Kribbella sp. NBC_01245: one gene and its partner. The protein of the gene in region 2 binds, or shares a complex with, the protein of the main gene of each other region. Links are inferred from orthologs where the notes say so. Each region holds a gene or a part of one and is shown on either strand. Other genes may lie near its edges.

Region 1 (3,069 bases), 480 kb from region 2 along the record:
CTTCGCGTCCGTCACGGTCATCAGGGGATCCTCCGGAACAAGCAGGGAACAGCTGCAGGGGTACAACAGTGATGTTACCCACGAGTGTAACTACCGTTTGCACTTGGAGCCAGTGGTGTGACTAAGATCGGTGCATGAGCTCCGCGTTGCTCGCGATCGGACGCCGCCGGACCACGGCGGAGCGCCGTCGCGACCGGGAGCGGGAGATCATCGCGGCCACCCGGGAGCTGTTCGACACCCGCGGCGCAATCGACGCCCAGATCGACGACATCGCGAAGAAGGTCGGCATCAACAAGGCCCTGATCTACCGCCATTTCGCCGGTAAGGAAGAGCTTTTCGCGCTCACCCTGGTGGATTACCTCGGCCAGCTCGACGAGCGCATGGTCGGCATCGACAACTCACGGCGTACGGCGCTGAACCGGTTGCGCGCGCTGTCCGAAGTGTTCGTCGACTTCTGCCTGGAGTATCCCGCTTTCGCTGACTGCGCAATGAGTTTGCTCCGACGTACGGGCGAGGAGTTGTTCGGCGAGATCACCGAGCACGTGATGCTCAAACTCGGTACGGCGATGGCCACGGCACTCGGCCGGATCGCGACCGTGCTGCGGGCCGGGCAGGCGGCTGGGGTGTTCGAGTCGGTCGACGCCGACTACCTGGCGAACCACCTCTACACGCAGACGCTCGGCGCGATGCATATGGCCAGGATGGGTCTGATCGTGTCGGGCGATACTCCCGGCCATCCGGTCGTGCATCATGCCGATATCGCCACTGTGCGGGCGACCGCGATCACTGCCACCCTCGCCACCGCTGTCGGCCAGCTCGCCTTACAACAAAAGCTGAACCAGAAGCCGAGCCAAAAGGCCAGCACCAAGCCACGCAAGACCGCGACAAGTAAGACCCGAAACAGCCGAGCCGCAGGAGAGAGCACGTGACCGAGATCCGCAAGGTTGCCGTCGTCGCGGGGAATCGCATCCCGTTCGCGCGGCAGGACAAGAATTACGCGCACGCCTCCAACTCCGACATGCTCGGCGCGGCCCTCGACGGCCTGATCGAGCGGACCGGGCTGGCCGGCGAGGAGCTCGGTGAGGTTGTGGCCGGAGCCGTGCTCAAGCACAACCGCGACTGGAACATGGTTCGCGAGGTCGTGCTCGGCTCGCGACTGGCCGCCACCACCCCGGCGTACGACATCCAGCAGGCCTGCGGCACGGGTCTCGAGGCGGCGATCCTCGTCGGCAACAAGATCGCCCTCGGCCAGATCGACTCGGGTGTGGCGGGTGGTGTCGACACCGCGTCCGACGCGCCGATCGCCGTCAACGACCACCTCCGCGAGGTGCTGCTCGACCTCAATCGCGCCAAAACCGCGCAAGCTCGGCTCAAGGTGCTGACCAAGTTGCGCCCGCGCGACATCGTGCCGGAGGTCCCGCGCAACGCCGAGCCGCGGACCGGGAAGTCTATGGGCGATCACACCGCCCTGACCGCGCTCGAGTGGGGTATCACCCGGGAGGCGCAGGACGAGCTGGCCTACCGCTCGCACGTCAACCTCGCCGCGTCGTACGAGCGTGGTTTCCAAGACGACCTCATCACGCCTTACCTCGGTCTCGAAAAAGACCAGAACATGCGTCCCGACACCACTGTGGAGAAGCTGGCCAAGCTCAAGCCCGCCTTCGGCAAGGGCGAGACGGCCACGATGACCGCGGGCAACTCGACGCCGTTGACCGATGGCGCGTCGACCGTGCTGCTGTCGACGGACGAGTGGGCCGAGGCGCACGGGCTGCGACCGCTGGCGTACCTGACGCACTCGCAGACGGCCGCGGTCAACTACGTGAAGGGTGCCGAGGGCCTGCTGATGGCGCCTGCGTATGCCGTACCGAAGATGCTGGCGCGGGCCGGGCTGACGCTGCAGGACTTCGACTATTACGAGATCCACGAGGCTTTCGCGGCGCAGGTGCTGGCCACGCTGAAGGCCTGGGAGGACCCGATCTTCTGCAAGGAGCGCCTCGGTCTGGATGCCCCGCTGGGCGAGATCGACCGCGCCAAGCTGAACGTGAACGGCAGCTCGCTGGCCGCGGGCCACCCGTTCGCCGCGACCGGTGGGCGAATCGTCGCCGCACTGGCCAAGCAGCTCGACGAGAACGGCGGCGGTCGCGGCCTGATCTCGATCTGCGCAGCCGGTGGCCAGGGCGTCGTCGCCATTCTCGAGAAGTGAGCAGGAGCCAGAGATGACTGATCGCTACCAGAACTTCACGCGTACGCCGTTCGGCCAGACCCTGGTCAAGAACCTCGGCCTCCCGGACCCGACCCCGTTGCCGCGCTGGCGCGAGGGTTCGCCGGTGATCGACGGACCGGTCATCGTCGGCGGTGTCGGCGACACTGATACTGGCAAGGAGATCCAGGAGCTGTTGCGCGAGATCGGCGCCTCGTTCAGCACGGTGGCCGAGGGCGTGGCCTCCAGCGAGCTCCGGCCGAAGGCGCTCGTCTTCGATGCGACCGGCGTCGCGTCCACGGCGGACTTGACCTCGCTGCAGCGGTTCTTCTCCCCCGTCATCCGCCAGCTCGCGGCGGCCGGGCGCGTCATCGTCGTCGGGCGTACGCCGGAGCTGGCCGACACCCCCGAGCAGCAGATCGCCCAGCGCGCGCTCGAGGGATTCACGCGCTCTCTCGGTAAAGAGGTCAAGCGCGGCGCCACGGTCAATCTCGTGTACGTCGCGCCGGACGCGCATCACCAGCTCGACTCCACGCTGAGGTTCTTCCTCTCCCCCAAATCGGCGTACGTCGACGCACAGGTCGTCCGGGTCGGCACCGCCTCGGTTGCCGGGGGCAACGACCCGGCGGCGCCGCTGGCCGGCAAGGTGGCACTCGTTACCGGAGCGGCCCGGGGTATTGGCGAGGCGATCGCGAAGACGCTTGCCCGTGACGGCGCGACCGTCATCGGCGCGGACGTGCCGCAGTTGGCCAACGAGCTGCGCCGGGTGATCTCGGGCATCGGCGGCAGCGAGCTCCTGATCGACGTGACCGCGGTCGACGCCCCGCAGCGGATCGCGGCCCACGCTTCCGAGCACCACGGCGGCCTCG
Region 2 (2,979 bases):
GCCAAGTCGGCCTGGAATGGGTACCGCCCCAGAAGTTCCGCCACGCCTGATCCAGGTCGCGCAGCGCCTGCTGCTGCACCATCTGCGACCCGGCAGCCAGCCACGGCTCCGCCGCGCGGACTTCGGTCAGCTGCGCCGCCTGGACCACATATCCGGGGGTGGGTGGCCGTCCTGGTCGCCACATCAGCCGTTGTTCGAGTCCCAGGTTCCATACGTATCGGGCGTGGCCGCAGTGCCCCAGCAGCGCAGTCTCCTGCGCGGGGGTCGGGACAAGCCGGTACCTGGACACACCACCAATGGTGGCGACCGCCACCGACACTTTTCCGAAAGGAGGGACCGGCGTTTCCACCCCGCCCTGAAGGACGGGGTTCCCACGCCGGATTACCGATGATCTCCTGGAGCAATGCCGACGGCGTCGTCACGCTGACGATGGACGACCCTGAAGCCGGCGCGAACACGATGAACGACCGGTACATCGCCGCCATGGCCGAGACCGTCGAGCGGTTGCAGACCGAGAAGGACGCGATCACCGGTGTGGTCATCACCAGCGCGAAGGACACGTTCTTCGCCGGTGGCAACCTGGAGATGCTGCGTCAGATCAAGCCGGAGAACGCGGCTGAGGTCTTCGAGACGCTGGAAGAGGTCAAGCGCCAGCTCCGCGTCATCGAGACCCTCGGTGTCCCGGTAGTTGCCGCGATCAACGGTGCTGCCCTCGGCGGCGGTCTGGAAATCGCGCTCGCCTGTCACCACCGGATCGTGGCAGACGACGACCGCATCGAGATCGGCGTACCCGAGGTGACGCTCGGACTGCTGCCCGGTGGCGGCGGCGTGACGCGTACGGTCCGGATGCTCGGGCTGCAGGACGCGCTGATGAAGGTGCTGCTGCAAGGCCAGCGGATGAAGCCGAAGCACGCGCAATCGGTCGGCATCGTGGACGAGGTCGTGCCGCGGGACCAGCTGCTCGACGCGGCGTACCGCTGGGTGAAGGAGTTCCAGGGCGAGGCCAAGCAGCCGTGGGATCGCGACGGCTACAAGATCCCGGGCGGTACGCCGTCCTCGCCGAAGCTCGCCGCGTTCCTGCCGGCGTTCCCGGCGAACCTGCGCAAGCAGCTCAAGGGCGCGCCCTATCCCGCGCCGAAGGCGATCATGAGCGCGGCGGTCGAAGGCACGCAGGTCGACTTCGCGACGGCCAGCCGGATCGAGTCGCGGTACTTCGTCGAGCTCGCCTCGGGCCAGATCGCCAAGAACATGATCAACGCCTTCTTCTTCGAATTGCAGGCGATCAACGCCGGCGCGTCCCGTCCGGCGAACGTGCCGAAGTACCGCGCGCGCAAGGTCGGCGTACTCGGTGCGGGCATGATGGGCGCCGGTATCGCGTACGTCTGCGCGAAGGTCGGGATCGAGGTCGTCCTGAAGGACGTCTCGCTCGAGGCCGCCGAGAAGGGTAAGGCGTACTCCGAGAAGATCCTCGCCAAGCAGGTCAAGAAGGGCCGCGCGACTCCGGAGAAGGCCGAGGCGCTGCTCAGCCTGATCACGCCGACGGCCGAGCCGAACGACTTGGCCGGGTGCGATCTGGTCATCGAGGCGGTGTTCGAGAGCGAGGAGCTGAAGCAGAAGGTCTTCGCCGAGATCGCCGGCGTGATCGAGCCCGACGCGCTGCTCTGCTCGAACACCTCGACGCTGCCGATCACTTCGCTTGCGGACGGCATCGATCGCCCGGACGACTTCATCGGCATGCACTTCTTCTCGCCGGTCGACAAGATGCCGCTGGTCGAGCTGATCGTGGGGGAGAAGACCTCCGATGTGACGCTCGCGAAGGCGTACGACGTGGTGCGGCAGATCCGCAAGACGCCGATCGTGGTGAACGACAGCCGCGGCTTCTTCACCTCCCGCGTCTTCGGCACGCTGGTGATGGAAGGTGCCGCGATGATTGCCGAGGGCATCAACCCGGTCACGATCGAACGGGCCGCGACCCAGTTCGGTTTCCCGGCGCCGCCGCTCGCGATGCTCGACGAGGTTACGTTGACGCTGCCGCAGAAGATCCGCGACGCGGCCCGCGCGGCCGGTGGTGGTGCGGGGGCGTTCGACGACCACGCCGGGATGGACGTGACCGACCGGATGGTGAACGAGTTCGGCCGCAAGGGCAAGGCGGCCGGCGCCGGGTTCTACGACTATCCCGAAGACGGGCCGAAGGTGCTCTGGCCGGGTCTGTGGGAGAACTTCGTGAAGGACGACGTCGACGTACCGTTCGGGGATCTCGGTGAGCGGATGGCGTTCGCGATGTCGCTCGAGACGGTGAAGTGTGTGGAGGAAGGCGTGCTGCGCTCGACGGCCGACGCCAACATCGGCTCGATCTTCGGTATCGGCTTCCCGCCCTTGCACGGAGGCGCCCTCCAGTACATCAACGCCTACGAAGGCGGCCTCCCCGGCTTCCTCACCCGCACCCGCGAACTCGCCACGACGTACGGCAACCGCTTCGAGCCCCCCGCGCTCCTAGTCAAAATGGCCGAAGCCGGCGAAACCTTCGCCTAACCCACTTCCGGCCGTGTATTCCGTTCATCGGGCCCTTGTGACACGGCGTGTCGCCCATCATCGGGCCCTTGTGACCAAGCGCAGGAGGTACTGACAGTGCCTCCTTGCGCCGGTCTCGCCGTCGTACGGTGGGTGCAGTGGACGATCGAGCCGAGATTCGCGAGTTCCTCAGCTCACGGCGGGCGCGGATCACGCCGGAGCAGGCGGGCCTGCCCATGTACGGCGGCGGGAATCGCCGGGTGAAGGGCCTGCGCCGCGAGGAGGTCGCGCTGCTGGCCGGGGTCAGCATCGACTACTACGTCCGGATCGAGCGTGGGAGTCTGGCCGGGGTCTCGCACAGCGTGATTGAGGGCATCAGCCGCGCGCTTCAGCTCGACGAGGCCGAGCAGGACCACTTGTTCGACCTGGCCCGCAAGGCCGAGGCGGTCCCGCCCTCACAGCGTCGAC

Evidence for each region. Proteins that work in one complex are often made in the same cells at the same time.
Region 1: the proteins of OG394_RS08225 (region 2) and OG394_RS06015 are in contact, whole or in part, in a solved structure (PDB 8BNU), measured with the Escherichia coli proteins. The link is inferred for Kribbella sp. NBC_01245 from one-to-one orthologs.

What each region holds. Positions count from the first base shown.
Region 1 is NZ_CP108487.1:1,389,765-1,392,833, reverse strand. What follows is about bases 68-3,064. They hold OG394_RS06015 (acetyl-CoA C-acetyltransferase), read left to right. Parts: upstream 68-925; coding sequence 926-2,203; downstream 2,204-3,064. Other genes in these bases: OG394_RS06010 (3-oxoacyl-ACP reductase), read left to right, coding at 2,217-3,064; OG394_RS06020 (TetR/AcrR family transcriptional regulator), read left to right, coding at 135-929. In the rest of the region: OG394_RS06025 (acyl-CoA dehydrogenase family protein), read right to left, coding at 1-21; more of OG394_RS06010, read left to right, coding at 3,065-3,069.
Region 2 is NZ_CP108487.1:1,873,999-1,876,977, reverse strand. What follows is about bases 53-2,959. They hold OG394_RS08225 (3-hydroxyacyl-CoA dehydrogenase NAD-binding domain-containing protein), read left to right. Parts: upstream 53-387; coding sequence 388-2,532; downstream 2,533-2,959. Other genes in these bases: OG394_RS08220 (helix-turn-helix domain-containing protein), read left to right, coding at 2,637-2,959; OG394_RS08230 (RNA-guided endonuclease InsQ/TnpB family protein), read right to left, coding at 53-289. In the rest of the region: more of OG394_RS08230, read right to left, coding at 1-52; more of OG394_RS08220, read left to right, coding at 2,960-2,979. UniProt on the Escherichia coli protein: Catalyzes the formation of a hydroxyacyl-CoA by addition of water on enoyl-CoA. Also exhibits 3-hydroxyacyl-CoA epimerase and 3-hydroxyacyl-CoA dehydrogenase activities.